One region of the Neobacillus sp. GCM10023253 genome, then DNA from elsewhere that is predicted to be linked to it. Evidence: riboswitches for the same ligand, from Rfam matches in the RefSeq annotation. Region 1 holds a riboswitch; each other region holds the start of a gene.
What was found. A riboswitch is a leader RNA that binds a small molecule or an ion and turns the genes downstream of it on or off. The one in region 1 is predicted to bind cobalamin.
Positions count from the first base shown of each region.

Region 2: another riboswitch for cobalamin. It lies ahead of ACFPA1_RS04415 (hypothetical protein); the one in region 1 lies ahead of ACFPA1_RS18815 (ribonucleoside-diphosphate reductase subunit alpha).
Region 3: another riboswitch for cobalamin. It lies ahead of ACFPA1_RS08340 (ABC transporter substrate-binding protein); the one in region 1 lies ahead of ACFPA1_RS18815 (ribonucleoside-diphosphate reductase subunit alpha).

Region 1 covers NZ_JBHSHV010000015.1:34,860-41,734, forward strand. The annotation lists gene purU (formyltetrahydrofolate deformylase) at 1-572, shown strand, start outside; gene ACFPA1_RS18790 (hypothetical protein) at 691-828, shown strand; gene ACFPA1_RS18795 (hypothetical protein) at 867-1,010, shown strand; gene ACFPA1_RS18800 (LLM class flavin-dependent oxidoreductase) at 1,138-2,139, shown strand; gene ACFPA1_RS18805 (hypothetical protein) at 2,433-2,834, shown strand; gene ACFPA1_RS18810 (OsmC family protein) at 3,011-3,463, shown strand; cobalamin riboswitch at 3,550-3,751, shown strand; gene ACFPA1_RS18815 (ribonucleoside-diphosphate reductase subunit alpha) at 3,890-6,178, shown strand; gene ACFPA1_RS18820 (ribonucleotide-diphosphate reductase subunit beta) at 6,194-6,875, shown strand, end outside.
Region 2 covers NZ_JBHSHV010000003.1:832,571-839,440, forward strand. The annotation lists gene ribE (riboflavin synthase) at 125-784, shown strand; gene ACFPA1_RS04405 (bifunctional 3,4-dihydroxy-2-butanone-4-phosphate synthase/GTP cyclohydrolase II) at 822-2,015, shown strand; gene ribE (6,7-dimethyl-8-ribityllumazine synthase) at 2,034-2,501, shown strand; cobalamin riboswitch at 2,639-2,832, shown strand; gene ACFPA1_RS04415 (hypothetical protein) at 3,219-4,265, shown strand; gene ACFPA1_RS04420 (DUF4430 domain-containing protein) at 4,268-4,936, shown strand; gene ACFPA1_RS04425 (ECF transporter S component) at 4,936-5,517, shown strand; gene ACFPA1_RS04430 (transglycosylase domain-containing protein) at 5,534-6,870, opposite strand, start outside.
Region 3 covers NZ_JBHSHV010000006.1:188,400-195,274, reverse strand. The annotation lists gene ACFPA1_RS08350 (hydantoinase/oxoprolinase family protein) at 81-2,225, shown strand; gene ACFPA1_RS08345 (hydantoinase B/oxoprolinase family protein) at 2,227-4,416, shown strand; cobalamin riboswitch at 4,664-4,854, shown strand; gene ACFPA1_RS08340 (ABC transporter substrate-binding protein) at 5,022-6,002, shown strand; gene ACFPA1_RS08335 (FecCD family ABC transporter permease) at 5,999-6,875, shown strand, end outside.

The DNA.
Region 1 (6,875 bases):
TGTCAAAGGAATTGCACTGTTTGCTTGAACTCTTATGGGAATGGCAAAGCGGTGATTTGTTGACAGACATCGCTCTTGTCATCAGTAATCATGAAGAGGCTAGGGATGTGGTCGAAGGACTGAATATTCCGTTCTACTATATTCCTGCTAATAAAGACATTCGTGCGGAGGTTGAAGCCAAGCAACTGCAGCTCCTCAAAGAACATGATATTGATGTCATCGTGCTGGCCCGCTATATGCAAATTTTGACACCAAACTTTGTGGCTGCTAACCCGAATAAAATTATCAACATCCACCACTCGTTCCTGCCAGCCTTTATTGGAGCGCGGCCGTATGAACGGGCATATAGCCGAGGTGTAAAATTAATCGGGGCCACCTCCCATTATGTGACCAATGATTTGGACGAGGGGCCTATTATCGAGCAGGATATTGCCCGGGTTGACCACCGTTCGAATGTGGAGGCACTAAAGAAAATCGGCCGTTCAATCGAGCGGAGTGTTTTAGCGCGTGCAGTCAAATGGCATTTAGAAGACCGGGTTATTGTCCATCAGAATAAGACGATTGTCTTTTAATGCGTAGTTATATATTCTTAACAGCCATCCCGTGATAATGGATGGCTTTTTTTGCGTTAGTCTGGAAGAATGAAGCATTCAATTCAGTTCATAATAAGAACGAAAAGGAGTGATTTTCATGGATAAGAAATATAACACAAACGTTGATGCAACGGTGGAATTAAAGAAGGCACTCAATAAAACCAAGCCGCCGCAAAACCGGATGAGCGAAGCGGAGAGAAGAATGAAATATGGTGAAAAGGGAAATAAAGTTTAAACTTACCTGATTCCTATAAAAAATAGAGGTGAAAAAAGATGGCAGATAAGAATCCAATTGTGTATTCAGGAAAGGTTTTGGATCAAAGAAATACCCTGACTGGTCCGGACGATTCAGGAAAAACGGGTTATCCGAAACCTCCAAAGCATGTATCAATACAGCAGAAGAATAATAACGATTAAGTTTGAAGGGAAAGGGTGTCGGGATGGTGCGGCACCTTTTTCTTTTTGTATAAGCATTTAATTTTTGTTCCTAAACTGTCATTGTTACTATAGTAGTGTATCTGTTTAAAGAAAGGACTTATAAATAATGACAAATATTCATATACCAGTTTCCGTATTAAACCTTGCCCCAATTCGGGAAGGACAGGATTCGAAACAAGCGATTGATGCAATGGTGGATTTAGCACAGTCAGTTGAGAAAATGGGATATAAACGTTATTGGATTGCGGAGCACCACAACACCCCGACGCTGGTCAGTTCTGCAACTGCCATTTTAATAAAACATACCTTAGAACATACAAATGAAATTAGCGTGGGCTCGGGCGGGATTATGCTCCCGAACCACTCCCCTTTGGTAGTTGCTGAACAATTCGGAACAATGGCAACCATTTATCCGGGGCGGGTTGAACTTGGTCTCGGCCGCGCGCCTGGAACAGACATGATGACAGCAAATGCACTAAGACGTTCGAAAAATGATTCTGTCTTTACGTTTCCTGATGATGTTAAAGCGTTGCAAACGTATTTTGGACCTGAAGACCAGCAAGGTTATGTCCGTGCATATCCTGGGGCAGGAACGAATATCCCTATTTATATTCTTGGTTCCTCGACAGATTCTGCTTACTTGGCGGCAAGTCTGGGACTTCCATATGTTTTTGCCTCCCACTTTGCGCCAAGATACATGGAGGATGCGATTTCGATTTATCGCAGCCGGTTCCAGCCGTCTGAGTATTTGGATCAGCCATACATGATGGTTTGTTTAAACGTGGTTGCTGCCGAAACAGACGAGGAAGCAAGTTTCTTATCAACTACGATGCGGCAATTTTCCCTAAATGTTGTTCGCGGTTCCCGCATGCCATTGCAGCCGCCGGTTGAAAATATGGAACAAATTTGGACTCCAATGGAGAAGGAAATGGTGATGTCCATGTCCAGAATGACGATGTTGGGAAGTAAAGAGACCGTCCGGGAGCAGTTGTCAGCATTTCAGGAAAAATATAATGTGGATGAACTTATGGCTGTTACCTATATCTATGATGTTGAAAAACAAAAACGGTCGTATGAGATATTAAAGGAAATTGTGGACGGGAAATAGGAAATAAAAAGCGCAAATATCTTGCGGGTAGCCGCAGCATATTTGCGTTTTTTTTTATAATCAAATTTGTAATAGAATAATGGAAAAATGTGAAATTAGGAGGTGGTACACAAAATGTCATTAAAAAAATGAGAATGCGGAAAAGGTTATGTTTCAAATAAGAATTTTTTGCGACGTATTTCTTGCTAATATTACGATTTTTCAAATATAAGTGTAAAATAAAGATAGGAAAAATACTCCATTTTGATTCGCCATACGATTTTTCCAAATCAAAACGAAAGAAGATGGAGAAAATGGACAAAACGAAGGTTTTATCCAACATGGCCGGCATAGTGTTGACATTGGTGGGGACTGCAGCGATTGCGGTTGGACTGGGGCTGATTGTGGCGCCCGATGGAGATGGTTTCAAGCTATCAGTTGAGCTCTTGAAAAATACTCCATTCAGGGACTATTTCATTCCCGGTATCGTTTTGTTGACAGTGATTGGAGTAGGCAGTTTATTGGCGGCAATTCCAGCATTTAAGCTTCATCGGTTCGCAGGAGCAGCGACCTTGCTGCTTGGCTTGGCACTCGTCCTGTTTATTGTGGCCCCAAGTCTATTGGATTGGAACAGGAAGCGGTTTATTGCCGATTTTAATGATTGTTGGGATTGTGGAGATAGGCTTAGGAGTTTTGATCATGGCAGTGGATTCTAATCATCAAATGTTCCACCGCCATCATAATCACCATGCACATTAAAGGGAAAATTGGAGGAATTTTACATTGAAAAGTGTAAGATTCCTTTTTGTCATTTTTTGCAGGGTTTTCGGAATTTTTGTTGAAAGGTTAATAAGGATGGTTTCATAAAAAATGATAAAGGGGTATTTGCAAAATGGAAAGTTTTCACTTTAAAGTAAATGGCAGCTGGCAGGGAGATCGGAATGGGAAGGGGCATATTCAGACAAACGGTGGTCTTGATATCGCTGTTTCGGCACCGGCGGATATGGAGGGTCCAGGAATCGGTTCAAATCCAGAGGAGCTGCTTATTTCTTCTTCCAATAATTGTTATATGATTACACTAGGGGCGATGCTGGGGAATCGAAAAATTGAGGTAGAAAAACTCGAGGTTGTTTCTGAGGGTGTTGTCGACAGGGAGGATGGTAAATTGAAGTTTAAACAAATTATCCATCGCCCAGTTTTTTATATTAGTAGTGACTCTGGAATCTCTCCAGAAAAATTGCAAGAGATTGCAGTTCGAGCTGAAAAAGCTTGCTTTATTTCGCAAACATTGCGGCCGAGCATCAATTTTTCAGTTGAACCAAATGTTGTTGTTGATGGAAAATAATACTTGACCAAAAAATGGGCATGTACTAATATTGATATTAGTTTTTCTATATGTTGTTTGATTTGTAAAATCGAAAACTATATATTGTGTTAGCCTTAAGGGAAGATGCCGAACACGGCTTAATAGGGAATCCGGTGTGATGCCGGAACTGCCCCCGCAACTGTAAATGCTGACGAAATGAGCAAACCACTGTATAAGAATGCTTATGAAAATAGGTGCTTATACGGGAAGGGCTTAGAGTAGAGTGATGCATAAGTCAGGAGACCTGTCTTTCTTAAGATGTTTCAACTTCTTCGGGGATTGAGAAGAGGAAACGACGGCAACAAAAGGAAGACATGGCCTGGTTATTCCCTTTTGTTGTGTGCTCGTTTCATCCGCTCGGTTCTCGCCGGAGCGGATTTTTTATTTTTTTAGGAGGAAAGTGACATGACCACACAGGTTAAGACAGAAATAAAGGAAGTATTTGAGACGATTAGGCAGGCATCCGATAAATACGGAGTGGATACGATGGAGCTGCAAAAACAAATCATGGAGCTGGATGGGTCAGCATTGGAGGCAAATCAGCAGGGATTATTATATGCAGTCAACAAAATTGCAATGGACCAGCCGGATTGGACTTTTGTTGCGGCCCGCTTATATCTGTATGAACTCTATATTCATGCAGCAGAGAATAGAGGCTATGATTCTTCACTAAAATATGGGGATCTACACGGCTTAATTATACATTTAAGTAGTATAGGGATTTATTCTAGTGACCTATTAAATCTATATACGAAAGAGGAAATAGAGGAATTAGCGAAAGAGATTAATCCTGAGCGGGATGAGTTATTTAATTACATAGGGTTATTCCTATTGGCAGACCGTTATCTTGCCCGGGACCATAATCGAAACATTTTCGAACTACCGCAGGAACGTTTCATGATCATTGCCATGACAATCATGAAAAATGAGGACAAGGACCATCGATTAAAGCTTGTGAAGGAAGCCTACTGGGCACTTAGCAATTTATACATGACTGTAGCCACACCCACCTTGGCGAATGCCGGAAAAAGCTTTGGCCAGCTGTCTTCCTGCTTCATTGATACGGTGGACGATTCGCTTGATGGCATCTATTTAAACAATTGGGATATTGCTAGATTGAGCAAAGATGGCGGTGGGATTGGGATTTACTTTGGAAAAGTCCGGGCACTGGGTTCTGATATTAAGAAATTTAAAGGAAATTCCTCTGGTGTTGTACCATGGATCAAACTAGTTAATGACACTGCAGTAAGTGTTGATCAATTAGGGCAGCGTCAGGGCGCGATTGCCGTTTATATGGATTTATTCCATAAGGATTTGATGAACGGATTTCTGGATTTGAAAACGAACAATGGGGACGAACGCCGGAAAGCACATGATATTTTTACAGGAGTCTGCGTGCCGGATCTTTTTATGAAAAAACTGCAGGAGACCGATGGGGATGGCAGAAGCATCGGCGAGTGGCATACCTTTTGTCCTCATCAAGTGAAGCAGGTAATGGGCTGGAAAGATGCCGATGGGAATCCGCTAGGGCTAGAGGATTTTTATGATGAAATTGACCGGAAATATTTTAGGGATAAATATGAAGAGGCTGTTAACCATCCCTTATTGCCGCGAAAAACATATAGGGCTATGGAGATTATGGCGCGAATCATGATGGTGCAATTGGAAACAGGGACCCCGTACATGTTTTATCGGGACGAAGTCAACCGGCAAAATCCCAATAAACATCTATTAGGAAAGGGCCGCACATCGATTTTCTGCAGCAACCTTTGTACGGAAATCACGCAAAATATGTCGGCGACGAAAATTGTTAACGAATACCAGGATCAAGAAGGAAATGTAGTAATTGTTCGAAAACCTGGTGATTTCGTGGTATGTAATCTATCGTCTATTAATCTTGCAAAAGCAGTCCCGGCTAAGGTAATGGAGCGTTTGGTCCGTATCCAGGTCAGAATGCTGGATAATGTCATTGATTTAAATACCATTTCGGTAGGACAGGCGCAGCTGACGAATCAAAAATTCCGGGCTATCGGTCTCGGTACGTTTGGATGGCATCATCTTTTAGCGTTGAAGGGGATACACTGGGAATCGGAGCGGGCTGTTGAATTTGCGGACGAGCTTTATGAGGAGATTGCCTACTATACCATTCGATCCTCAATGGAATTGGCCCGTGAAAAAGGAGCTTACAGTCAGTTCCATGGTTCGGAGTGGCAGACCGGGGAGTATTTTGAGCGTAAAAATTACCGCTCTGAACGGTGGCTGGAGATAAAAAAGGAGGTAGCTCAGCACGGGCTCCGGAATGGCTGGTTGATGGCCATCGCTCCGAATTCATCAACAGCTAAAATTGGAGGCTCAACCGACGGTATTGACCCAATTTACTCTGTTGAATTCGCGGAGGAAAAGAAAAACTTTAAGTTTAAAGTAACAGCACCGGATTTGAACCATCGAACGTATCTCTATTACCGCCGGGCAAGGCACGAGCTGGATCAGCAGTGGAGCATTCAACAAAATGCTGCCCGCGCTCGCCATATTGACCAAGCAATCAGCTTTAACCTTTATGTCCGACATGATATCAAGGCGAAAGAACTGTTAAACCTTCATATGGAAGCATGGAGGCAGGGGTTGAAGACGACGTACTACGTTAGAAGCACTTCGCAAACGGAAATCGAAGAATGCGAAGCTTGTCATAGCTGACAGGAGGAAATAGAGATGAAACTTTTGAAAAAAATTAAACTTTTGAATCCAGAGTTTCCCAATAAGTCAACCGGCATCATCAATGGCCAGTCGTCGGGTTTGCTGAATTGGAATGATATTGCTTATCCGCAGATGTATGATTTATATCAAACTTTGTTATCAAATTTTTGGAAAGCTCAAGAGATTAATATGCAGGATGACATAAAACAATGGGACCTGCTTAGTGACATTGAAAAAGATGTATTTTTGCGGATCAATACCCAGCTAGCATCACTAGACAGTCTGCAAACACCAACGATGACACAAGTAATGGATTATGTGACCGATTCCAGCTTTAAAGCAATTTTTGCAGTGATTGCCCAGCAAGAGGCAATCCACAATGAATCCTATTCGTATATTTTGAGCTCGCTAGTTCCGTTAAGAGAGCAGAATGAGCGGTTTAATCAGGCGAAAAGTGACCCGATTGTACAAAAACGGAACCAGCTGATTTTAGATGCGTATGAACGATTTCGTGAAAAGCCCACAGCACAACATTTATTTGAATTAAGTGTAAACTCAATAAATCTCGAGGGGATCTATTTTTATGCGGGCTTTGCCTTTTTCTATCATCTTGCCCAGCAGCAGAAAATGCTGAAAACGAGCACGATGATCAGCTATATTCAGCGGGATGAAATGCAGCATGCCTACTTCATGGCCC
Region 2 (6,870 bases), on a different contig from region 1:
GCCTTTTTTAAGCCTTAATTTTCTATTGTCTTTAAACAGGCCCTGAAGGTTTTTACCTCAGGGTCTTTTTGCTTTTTAGAAGAATCTTTAATCCCTGGAAACCCTAATGAAGGGAGAAAGAAGGATGTTTACCGGAATTATTGAAGAGATTGGTACTATTTCGGCTATACAGCGGACTGGTAATTCATTTGTGATGACGATTGAAGCGAAAAAAATTCTCGCCGATGTTCATCTTGGAGACAGTATTGCTGTCAATGGGGTTTGCTTAACTGTCACCTCCTTTACGGGAAACCGTTTTACGGTCGACGTCATGCCGGAAACGGTTAAAGCCTCTAGTTTAAATTCGTTAAAGCGCGGCTCAAAAGTAAATCTTGAGAGAGCAATGGCGGCCGGTGGAAGGTTTGGCGGTCATATTGTGTCGGGGCATATCGATGGCACCGGGGTTATTAAAAGTAAAAATGCCCTTGAAAATGCTGTCTATTATGAAATTGAGACCGAGCCGGAAATATTGAAATACATCATTTATAAAGGCTCCATAACAGTGGATGGGACAAGCTTAACGGTATTTGGAGTAACCGAAAACTCGTTTACCTTATCGCTAATTCCCCATACGATGTCGGAAACTGTGGTCGGTAACAAAGGACCGGGTGAGATTGTAAATTTGGAATGCGATATGATTGGAAAGTATGTCGCTCATTTTATGAATAATTTTTCGAACAATCAGAAGCCTAAAGGCCAATCAGGTATTACGGCTCAATTTTTAGAAGCGAATGGATTTTTATAAAATTGCATGAAAAAACTGAACAAAGGAGTGATACGGTATGTTTGACAGGATTGAAGAAGCAATCGAAGAATTGAAACAAGGGAAGGTTATCATTGTTTGCGACGATGAGGACAGGGAAAATGAAGGAGATTTCATAGCGCTTGCCGAAAAAACGACTCCTGAGGTTATCAATTTGATGGTAACGCATGGGAGAGGCCTTGTCTGTGTTCCGATTGAGGAAGAATTAGCAAAAAAACTGGATTTAATGCCGATGGTAGCGAACAATACCGACCCGCATGGGACTGCTTTTACAGTCAGCATTGATCATAAAAATTCTACAACAGGTATTTCGGCCTTTGAACGGTCTGCGACAATCATGAATTTGATTGATCCTCAGTCAAAAGCTGCCGATTTTAAACGACCTGGCCATGTTTTTCCGCTTATCGCTAAAAAAGGCGGCGTCCTTAGAAGAACAGGTCACACAGAAGCAGCAGTAGATCTTGCAAACCTATCTGGAGCCAAGCCTGCTGGCGTCATTTGTGAAATCATGAATGAAGACGGGACGATGGCCCGGGTACCGCAGCTAAGAAAAATCGCCGATAAGCTAGGCCTGAAAATGATTACGATCAAAGATCTAATTGAATACCGAAATCAAAAGGATAAATTGGTAAAGCGGGAAGTGGAAATCAAGTTGCCGACTGAATATGGCGATTTTAAAGCAATCGGGTATTCAAATATGGTAGACGACAAAGAGCATGTTGCTCTCATTAAAGGTGAAATTGACCCGGAGAAGCCAATTCTGGTCAGGGTTCATTCGGAATGCTTAACGGGTGATGTTTTTGGGTCTTACCGCTGTGACTGTGGTCCGCAGCTCCACGCCGCCCTGATGCAGATTGAACAAGCCGGAAATGGTGTGCTGTTGTATATGCGCCAGGAAGGCAGAGGCATCGGGCTCCTTAATAAAATGAAGGCCTATCAGCTTCAGGAACAAGGCTATGATACGGTAGAGGCAAATGAAAAACTCGGCTTTAAGCCTGATTTAAGGGATTATGGAATTGGTGCACAAATTTTAAGAGATCTTGGTATCAGAAAAATGATGCTATTAACGAATAATCCGCGTAAAATTAAGGGCCTAAAGGGCTACGACCTGGAAGTCGTCGAGCGGGTACCGCTGCAAATGGAAATGAGACCCGAAAATGAAAGCTATTTAAAAACCAAACATGATAAATTAGGCCATCTGCTTCATTATTAAAAATACGGAGGAATAGAAATGGGACATATTTTTGAAGGAAATTTAGTTGGTACAGGACTGAAAGTCGGAATTGTAGTAGGACGTTTTAATGAGTTTATTACAAGCAAATTATTGTCTGGGGCACAGGATGCTTTAAAGCGCCATGGAGTGAATGAATCTGATGTGGATGTCGCGTGGGTTCCAGGCGCATTTGAGATTCCATTAATCGCTAAAAAAATGGCAGACAGTAAAAAATATGATGCAGTTATCACACTAGGTACAGTTATCCGTGGTTCCACACCACATTTTGATTTCGTATGTAATGAAGTCGCTAAAGGAGTATCCCGCATCACGCTTGATACTGGCATTCCGGTTATTTTTGGAGTATTAACCACAGATTCAATCGAGCAGGCAATCGAGCGGGCTGGTACAAAAGCAGGCAACAAAGGCTGGGATGCTGCTTCTGGCGCCATCGAAATGGCCAACCTAACAAGAAATTTTGAATAACAGAAGGCCAAGGGGGCACCTTTTTAGGGTTGCTCCTTGCTTGTTTAATTCAATAAATTGATTTATAAAAAAGAAAGCAAAAACAAAAACATGTACAAATGAACCAGACTTTTACTATAATAATAACAGCATAAAAAAATAATCTTTAAAAAACAGGTGCTAAAGTCTTAAAACAAGACTCTTAGCTTAATAGGGAAGTTGGTTAAAAGCCAACGCGGTCCCGCCACTGTAAATGGGAGCAACCTATACGATGTCACTGTCTTAATAGATGGGAAGACATAGGAAGCAATGACCATGAGCCAGGAAACCTGCCTGTTTTTAAACACAAATGCCTACGTGGATAGGAGAGTGTTAAGCAGGAAACGTCACTCGTTTGTTACTTAGCATACATAACACCTCCTCCTAACTGATAGGAGGATTTTTTTATGCCAATTTTGGGGTAAAGATAGAAAGGGAGAGAAGAAATTGAAACTAACCAAGATTAAATCAATCATGTTAATTGGTGCACTGGCCCTTTCGCTGCCAATTAATGTGTACGCCGAAGAGAATGTTTCAGACCAGATTCACAAGACAGCACTGCATGTTCAATCGTCAGTATTAGACTCAGATTGGCATATAATAACTCTCGGTAGAGCAGGTAAGCTGACAGCATCTAATAAGACAGCTTATCTTGATAAGTTAGATGTTCGTTTAACAGGAGATGTGAAGGGTACTGAATTGCATAAGATTATATTAGCACTTCGTGCACTAGGGGAAAACCCGCAAAATTATAAAGGTCAGAACCTAATTAATAAGGCTTATAGTGATACAACATTAACCTCTACAACAGCTTATATCTACGCTTTAATCGCTTTAGATTCAGGTGAGTACGATATTCCAGCTGATGCACTATGGACTAAGCAGAAGCTGATTGATAAGATTACAGCCTCTGATCTGCCAACAGGCGGATGGGCAGGCTGGGATGGTACGGCTAGCGTTGATTCTACAGGTATGGCGCTTACCGCCTTATCTGCCCACAAAGAAGATCCTGTTGTAAAGGCTGATATTGATAATGCTGTAAATTTCTTAAAGACTTCAGAAGGTGCTAACGCGGAATTCGGCGATTCTTACAGTGGTGATAACGCCAACTCTACCTCTCAAGCAATTATTGGTTTATCATCAGTAGGAGTTGACCCGACCGCAGGTGATTTTGTTAAGGGGTCAACTAATCCAGTTAAAGCATTGCTGTCATATAAGACACAGCCATGGGAAGATGGTTTTAAATGGCTGAAAAGTGAAACAGCCGAAAACTCAATGGCAACTGAACAGGCATTTCAAGCGCTAGTAGCATATGACCTATTTAAGAATGGTGATAGGCTTTTTCACTTCGCTGCACCACTGCCAGTTGAATCAACACCAGCCCAACCATCAACACCTGCTCCAACACCAACAGTAGTAAACAACAATAATTATGTGACTGTTACGCCGACAACAGACGTTTCAAAATTACCTGTCCCAGAGTCAACGAAAGAGGTAATTAGAGAAATCATTACAAACAATAATGCTGGCACAGCTGGAGCTGCAGGAAATACATCTTCACAGCCGCAAGTGATAGTCGTCCAGCAGCCTGCCGCGGTTCAAACAGCAGCGGGTGAACCCAAAGTTGAGGTAAAAGTTGAAAAAGAAAGTGGTACCATCAATTCCAATAACCTTAAGGTAGGAGGCACTACCGCATTTATTGGGGCACTGGCTTTAGTTCTTAGAAGAAAGTTCTTGGGGGTGTAACCATGAAAGGCTGGCAGAAAATCATCGGTGATATTGCATCATGGCTTTTGGTTATCGGCGGGATTGGCTATGCTTTATATGGCTATACTCCGGGCAAAACGATTACAACAACAACAACCACCCCACAGGTTAAACAAGTCCAGCAGGATCAGCAAACCGCTGCCGAAACTGTAGAGAATGTGGAAGGGATTGTTTCAAATGCAGAAGCAACGTCATCTGATACCGCTGGAAAGAATTCAACCGTAAAAGTAATTACTACTCAGCCTGTAAAACAAACTTCAACGGTAACGCAGCAGCCAGCGGGCAGTATGGCACCAGCATCTGCACCGGTCGAAGAAAAAAAGCAAGACACAGTAACTGTTTCAGTAAAGACGCCTGATGGCTATTTAATTGCACCGCGGTCAGTTGAAATAAACGATCAAACGAAAGCGGCTGATGTTTTAAAACAAGTCTGTCAAGAGGCCGGCATAAAGCTGGAAACTACTGGTTCAGGTGCCACGCTATATACAAAAGGTATTGGCGGCTGGCGTGAGTTTGACAAAGGGCCATACAGCGGATGGAGCTACAGAATAAATGGAGTCAAAGGAGACCGCTCATCCGGCGTAAAGGATGTTAATCCTGGCGACACATTAGAGTGGAATTATGTTGTTGATTATAGGGAGGACAAGTGATGGAAAGCGTTCTTTCCATATTTAGGCCCAGGGTGCGGAACCTTTTAACGTTAAGAAACATGACCTTGATGGCGTGCTTAGCAACCTTGAGTATTGTTGGCAGGATTTATATGGGGATGATTCCAAACGTCCAGCCATCAACGGTTATAATAATTTGCTCTGCCTTGATTTATGGAGTAAGGTTTGGTCTGATTATTGCAGTTCTGACGGTTTTGGGTTCAAACCTGGTGTTGGGCTTTGGTCCTTTTGTTGTTATGCAGCTGATAGCATGGGGAGCAGTTGCCGTTGTATCGGGCGTAATTGGAAGGTTTTATGAGAAAATTCCCCATCTGCTTTTATCGGTATACGCCGGTTTTACCGGGCTGTTTTTTGGATTCATGGTATCCTTAAACGTTTTCATCATTGGCGGCCCGGCTGCTTTTTGGGTTTACTACCTAAGAGGGATCCCGTTTGATTTATATCATGCGGCCGGCAACTTTTTGTTTTATTTAACTCTTGGTCCAGTCCTGCTAAAGCTTTTACAAAGGCATAAGGAAAAAACATTTCATCAAAACCCAATCGAGTTAACAGATGATAAATAGCACGCCAAGCGGCGTGCTATTTTTGCATACTCTGCAGTTTTTGAATCAACGAGTCGACCTTTTCGCCAACATTATAGAGTACTTCCTCCAAACCCTTTTTCCATTCAGGTGCTTGTTCTTTTATCGTGTTCCCAATCTTTTTGGCACTATCATTTAATTCTTTACCAATTTCTTCTGCCTGGTCTTGTATGTTTGCAGCAGGGTTTGTTTCCCCGGCTAGCTTAGCATTTATGGACACAACATCAAAATTTTCTTTTGGAAGAGAGGTTGTTGATGTTCTCATGATTTCTCTAAAAATAGGCACGACATTTGAAGAACTTGAGCTTGGCAGGTAGTGCTGGCGGTCCGTTTGGTCAAAACCAATCCAAATGGCCCCTACCAGATTTGGCGTATAGCCGACCATCCACTGATCCTTCGTGCCGTTTATATCAGCAAACGGAAGCTGAGTTGAACCGGTTTTCCCGGCAATTTGTACTCCCGGGATGCGGGCTTTTTGACCTGTTCCAGATTCAACCACATTTAGAAGAATGGAGGTCATTTCATTTGCCACCTTTTTGGAGGTCACTTTGGTTGTTTTAGCTTCCCGCTCAGCAATAATATTATCTGTTGGGCCGACAATTTTTGTAATCAAATGGCTGTCCTGACGCTTCCCGCCATTTGGAAAAACAGTGTAAGCATTGGCCATCTGCAGAGGGGAAACGCCTTTACTCATCCCACCAAGTGCAACTGCTAGGTTTCTATCTTCTTTTTCTACAGGAATTCCGAAACGTTTCAAGGTATCAAGCCCCTTGTTTAAACCAACCTGATCCAACAGCCATACGGCCGGAACATTTAAGGAGTCTTCCAAAGCCTTATACAAAGGAACCTTGCCCTGATATGTTTTTGTGAAATTTTCCGGCTTGTAATTGCCAAATGTAAGCGGCTCATCGACCAGCTCAGACGAATAAGTATAACCTTCCTCAAGAGCTGCTGTATAGACGGCCAACGGTTTGATTGAAGAACCTGGCTGCGCCTTTAATTGCGTCGCCCGGTTAAAGCCGCGAAACACTTGTTCACCGCGTCCGCCAACGAGGGCAAGCACACCGCCTGATGCTGGGTCCATCAAGACAGAGCCGCTTTGGACGGTTTCTCCCCCCATCCCTCTAGGAAACAAGGATTTATTAGCATAAACCTTTTCTAGGCCCGCCTGTAAATTTTGATCCATTTCCGTATAAATTCTGTAGCCTCTTGTTAAAATTTCATCCTGTGTCAGGCCGTATCGGGAAATGGCTTCGTTTAAAACAGCATCAACATAATAAGGGTATTTCCGCTCTACGAAGCTGCCACCACCGTCATGCAGGCGGATTTTTTCTT
Region 3 (6,875 bases), on a different contig from region 1:
ATCTAGCGGAATATATCTTTTATGTTTATTTAAAATCTTTGTAAAAAGCAGTCCTAAAAATGTGCAAAGGAGAATCACTAATGGCTAACCATCAATTTAGTATCGGCGTCGATATTGGGGGAACATTTACCGATTTAGTTGTTGTGAACGAAGAGGGGAAAGTTTTTCGATCAAAAGCATTTACCACACCGGACGATTACCCTGAAGGAATCATTCATGCATTAGAACGCATATGCAATGAAGAATTGCACATAAGTGTTTCCGAGCTCCTCCGGCAAACGAAAGTGTTTGTGAATGGGACGACCATTGTGACAAATGCGCTTGCCGAATTAAAGGGCATGAAGGTAGGCCTGCTTACGACACAAGGATTTAAAGATACATTGCGCATCGCCCGTTCTGCACGGACGAATGAATTCGATTTACAAACACAAGTGCCGCCTCCCGAGCTTGTTCAAAGAGATTGTATTGCGGAGGTTTGGGAGAGGGTTGATTACTCAGGTAAAGCGGTTGTCCCATTGAACGAGGATCAGGCACGGCAGCAAATCCGTTATTTGGTTGAGGAAAAAGGCGTTGAAGCCATTGCGGTTTGTTTCTTATGGTCTTTCCGCAATCCAAGTCATGAACAACGGGTGAAATCAATCATTCATGAGATGTACCCGGATTTATTTGTTTCGGTTTCTTCCGATATTTACCCTGTGTCCCGGGAATATGAACGAATGGTAACCACTACTTTGAATGCGTTTACATCAAGAGGGGCCCGTGAATATCTGACAAGCTTAGAAAAACGGCTAGCAGAAAGGGGATTGAGAGTTCCTGTAGGAATGATTCAATCTACCGGAGGAATTACCACAACAAGCGAAGCCAGTGAAAAGCCTATCAGCCTTTTAAATTCCGGCCCTGTTGGCGGAGTGGTTGCAGCCAACAGTCTTGGAAAAGCACTTCAATTGAAAAACATCATTACGGCCGATATGGGCGGTACAAGCTTTGATACTTCGGTTATTGTAAACAATGAAATCACCCATATTCACCGTGCCCGTGTCAATCGTCTTGATACAGGCCTATCGCTTGTTGATATCAATGCGATCGGGGCTGGCGGGGGAAGCGTTGCTTGGCTGAATGAGCAGGGACTCCCGCAAGTTGGGCCAAAGAGTGCAGGCTCACAACCGGGACCAGCGTGTTATAACCGCGGCGGAACAGAACCAACTGTAACGGATATTGCGGTTGCCCTCAATTTTATTGACCCCGACTATTTCCTTGGCGGGTCCGTTAAATTAAATAAAGAGGCAGCCATTAAAGCGATTGATGAAAAAATCGCCCAGCCGCTTGGTATTCCAACCGTAGAAGCTGCCGCTGGTCTATTTGATCTGGTCATCGCGAACATGAGCAATGCGGTTCGGGCCGTTTCCATTGAAAAAGGCCATGACCCTCGTGAATTTACAATGATTTCTTACGGCGGGGCATCGGCCTTGTATATTGCGGCCATTGCTCAGGAGCTTGGCATCAAAAATGTGATTATCCCAAATAATGCTTCGGTTTTCTCGGCATACGGCTTACTTTGGTCTGATTATAGCAGAAGCTACGTCCAAACCGTGAATTGGAATTTGGCAAATGGTGATGTCAATGCGTTGAACGATAAATTAGCTGAATTAACCGCCCTTGCCCAGAAGGATTTGGCGGATAATGGTTTTAATGAAAATGATATCAGGATTGTTTGGGAAGGCGACTTTAAATTTGGAACTCAAGCCTTTGAGTTGACGATTCCGCTTCCAAAACGGTCCTTGACCGAAGACGATCGCGCTGTATTGGCAAAAGCCTTCTCCGAAGAATACGAAAGATTGTACGGTACTGGAACATCATGGGATGGGGCCGATCACTTAACGATTCTATTAAATGTTAGGGTTACCGGAATCGGAACCATTCAAAAGCCATCGTTACAAACTTTTAGCCGAAGCCATTCCATCACAGGTTCTGCCAAGACAGCCGAAAGGGAAGTTTACTTGCCTCAGGAACGGCAGACAAAAGTAGTGTCTATCTATAAGGCTGAACTTTTAAATACTGGAATGGAGGTCAATGGCCCCGCCGTCATTGAAGCAAAAGATACCACCATTTATATACCTGAGGATGCCTACATCAGGGTGGATCAATATGGCAACTATTGTCTGACACTTGAAACTGTGGAGAACGAACAAAAAACGTTAGTTACCGAAGGTCAAGGAGGCAAATAATATGGCAATGGAAAAAGTCCAACCACAAAAAGAGTTTGATGCATTTACCGCCCAGGTGATTCAATCACGGTTGAAAAGTGTTGTGGAAGAGATGGCTACCACACTATTGCGGACTTCCGGTTCTCCAGTCTTAACGGAGGCGCAGGATTTTTCCACAGCTGTCTTTGATGTGAATGGTGAACATATTGCTTTTTCCGGTTACGTTGTAGCCCATATTGGCTCTTCGTTAATTGGCGTACAAGCTGTCTTACGGGAATATGAGCTCGAGGATATTCATCCGGGGGACGCCTTTATTTGTAATGATGTTTATTCCGCCGGGGCTATTCACCAAGGGGATGTTGGGATTATCTCACCGATTTTTTATCAGGATGAATTGGTCGGATGGTCATTTTCTAACGCTCACGTTCTCGATGTTGGCGGAATGTCGCCAGGTGGATGGGCGCCTGCAGCTTATGATGTATATAGTGAAGCAATCAGCTTCCCTGCTGTTCGGATTATGGAAAGAGGAAGAATGAATCGGGATATCCAAAGGATCCTGATGAACAATGTTCGCCTTCCAATCCCTGTCATTAATGATGTGAAAAGTTTAATCGCCGCCAATATTACCGCCGAACGAAGGGTTAATGCGCTGATAGATAAATACGGTTTAGAGGATTACAAGCGGTATTGTGAAATTAACAAGGATTTAGCTGAACAAACGATTCGCAAACGCATCCGGGATATTCCAAATGGAGTTTATCACACAAAAGAATGGGTGGAGTACGATGGTCATGGAGCAGATAATCTCTATCCGGTGGAATGTAAATTAACAGTGGAAGAAGATCACCTCCATGTTGATTTAAGTGGATCCTCCCCACAGGCAGATGGGTTTATCAATGCGGGACCAGGTGCTATTTATGGAGGATTGTATGGCGTCATTGCGATGACCATTGGCTGTGATATCCCGGTCAATGCAGGAATGCTGCGACCGCTCACAATTGAACTCGGACCGCCTGGAACGATTGTAAACCCTGTGATCCCGGCTCCTGTTTCGTGCGGGCACATGGAAACAACAGGAAAAGCGGGTAAAGCTTTTTACGAGGGAATTTTTAAAGCGTTGCAGCTCAGCGAAAATCCTTGGCTTAGGAACCGGGTTGCTGCGATTGGTCACAACAATTGGCCGGGGAATTCTTGGGTCGGGTTGGATCAATATGGCCAGTATACAGCGTTTCCTGCATTTGATTGCGGTTCTGGCGGTGTGGGTGCCCAGGCTACCTGCGATGGACTGGATATTGGCGCATTTGAAATGCAGCAGAATAATGGAATTCCTGATGTGGAAACAAATGAAGGGCTGTACCCGATGTTTTATTTTTACCGAAAAATTAACGTGAATTCCGGAGGTCCCGGATATCATCGCGGCGGTCAGGGAATGGATTATGCCTGGATGCCGTACAACAATCAAGGATTACTCGGTACCATTGAAAACGCCTGTGCCGAAATGCCTGCACATGGCACTCTGGGCGGATACCCGGGTGGAACGAGTTCTTTTAATAAGATTGATGAATTTGATATCAACCAGTTCATTGCTGAACATGGACGTCTGCCAATTCCTAATGAGCTTACCAATTATACGACCCTTCCCAACCATATTGCCGGAATGCCTCTTGGACCAAAGGCAGTGTTTAAGCAAGTGACAGGCGGTGGGGCCGGAATCGGAGATCCGTTATTGCGTCCGATTGCGATAGTGGAAAAAGATTTACAGGATGAATATATTACCCCTGATCTGGCTGAAAAAGCGTATGGAGTAATCTGGAATGCATCTGAACGAAGAGTTGACTTAGAGGCAAGCCATGAAAAACGCCGCTCCATTCGTCGTGACCGGATCGGCCGGAATCCTGAAGTTGAGGTCTCTGAACAGGAGAAATTAAAGGTTCCGTTAAAATTTGTCCATAAAGCAGGCAAAAAATTAGTTTCTTGTAACTTCTGCGATCATGAACTGTCCGAAAGCAATATGAACTGGAAGGAAGGAGCCGTACAGCGAAAAGCTGATTTAGTGGAAACGATGTCTGAACTGGGGATTTATGTCCAGCCCCGGGAATCTGGGAAGGCTGAACTACACGAAGCAATTTGTCCTTCCTGCGGCACCTTGCTGCAACAAGACGTGTTAACGGAAGAAGTTAAAGAATTTAACGATTATGTCCTCACAAACTAATCATTAGATAGTTACTACAAACTGAGTTCAGCTTACTGGACTCAGTTAGTCGTTATTTCTTAAATCAATAATTATATTATGTTAATTTAATTAGGAATATCTTTCCCCAAATCGATGATAGAAGGAAGTAAATGTGCCCCCTTTCTTAATTAGTAAGCATGGTCTTTTCCTTGATCCCTAAACCAAATATTTGCTTCTCATGAAGTATTTGCTATAATACTAGTTGAGTAATTTGCTTGACCAATTGAATCTGACATAGCTAGTAGGTGCCTTATCATTGGATAAGGTTAAAAGGGAAGCCGGTGTGAATCCGGCGCGGTCCCGCCACTGTTATTCGGGGATAACCTCGCAATACCACTGTTCCAGCTAAGGAATGGGAAGGAGAGGAAGTCATGTTACCCGTAAGCCAGGAAACCTGCCTATTAAGCTTGCCAACGAAATCCTTCGCGGAAAAGGATCGGCATAATCAGTATAAATATGTTTATTTTTTCTGATTTTCGCGCGCCCTGTTTCCGAATGGAAGCAGGGCTTTTTCGTTGTTATGGGAAAGACTTCAAGATATCAAGCTCATCTCGAACTATAAACGAAGGGAAGAGAATTGAGTAATGAGAAAGTTTTTGGCATTAATTTTGACTGTAGTAATGATGGTGACGATCAGCGCATGTGGGACAACAAAAGATTCTTCAGGTGCAGATAAAAACCAAAAATCCGAAACAGCAACGAAAGAGGTAACGGACAAAGCAACCGTTTACCCGCTTACAGTGAAGGATGCGACGGGTACTGAAATAACTTTTGATAAGGCGCCGGAACGTATTGTATCTACCTCTCCATCGGAGACAGAAATTCTTTTCGCTCTAGGCCTAGGCGATAAAATTTACGGTGTATCTGATTTTGATGATTACCCTAAAGAAGCAGTGGCAAAGCCAAAAGTAGGCGGGGTGACAAAGCCAAATGAGGAAGCCATTATAGCGGCTAATCCGGATTTAGTAATCGGTGGCATTTCAATGAAGGATGATATTGCTGAAAAATTTCGTGGTTTAGACCTTAAGTTATATAAAACTGAGCCTAAAAAGATGGAGGATATTTTAAATAATATTATCCAAATTGGTATCATTACAGATACTCAGGAAAAAGCAGAAGAACTCGTGGCACAAATGAAGGTGGATATTCGCACAGTAACAGAAGCTGCTGCAAAAATTAAGGAAGAAGATAAGAAAAAAGTCTATATTGAATTTTCTCCAGGTTGGACGGTTGGCAAGGGTGAATTTATGGATGAACTGATTACGATGGCTGGCGGCGTTAATATTGCCTCAGATATGAAAGGCTGGAATGCCATCAATGAAGAGAAGATCATTCAGGACAACCCGGATGTCATTCTCTACTCCGCAAATGTTGTTGATGATAAGTCTGGCAAACCGCTAGAGGAATTAATTAAATCTAGAAGCGGCTGGGATAAGATTACAGCTATTCAAGAAGGTCGACTGACGGGGATCGAAGGAAATATTATGTCCAGACCTGGACCGAGAATAACAGATGCACTGAAGCAAATCGCTGAAGCCATTTATCCGGAATCGTTTAAGAAATGAAAAGAAGATTAGCAATATGGGGGGGAGCGGGTTTCGTTCTCCTTCTTTTCTCAGGGGTCATTAGTTTATCGCTTGGTTCTGCTAATCTGCCGCTTTCGCAAGTTTGGGGAATTCTCTTACACCAGCTGCCTTTTTTACATAGTCTCATAGATTCCAACTGGCCTGAATCAGCTGAGCAAATCATTTTAAAAGTTCGTTTGCCACGGGTTTTTCTTGCCATTCTTGTTGGGGCGTGCTTATCACTTGCTGGTGCTGGCTTTCAAGGAGTGTTACGCAACCCGTTAGCAGATCCGTATACATTAGGGGTAGCATCTGGGTCAGCGGTAGGTGCTGCTTTCATCATTTTATTCGGGTATCATACTAGTTTATTTGGTAATTGGACGATACCACTGGTTGCATTTGTGACAGGGCTGATTAGTTTACTTGTTGTACTCCGTTTAGCAAATGTACATGGCAAATTTAAACTAGAAACCATCATTTTATCTGGGGTTGTCGTTTCTGCTTTTCTAGGGTCACTTGTTTCCTTTATGGTGTCAATGTCCGATCAAGTGGTGAATGAAATCGTCTTTTGGCTGATGGGGAGTTTAGCCCTAAGAGGTTGGTCATTTACCTTTGTACTCATGCCTTATTTAGCAATTGGAATCGTGGTGTTGCTGTCATATGGACGTACATTAAATTTGTTTGCATTAGGAGAGCGGCAGGCAGCACATTTAGGTGTCAACATTAAACGTACACGGCTAGTGGTGTTGGTCGTTTCCACCCTAATCACCGCTGCCGCAGTATCAATCGTAGGAACGATTGGTTTTGTCGGACTTGTCGTTCCACACTTAGTGAGGCTTATAGTTGGGCCGGATTACCGATTATTACTGCCAT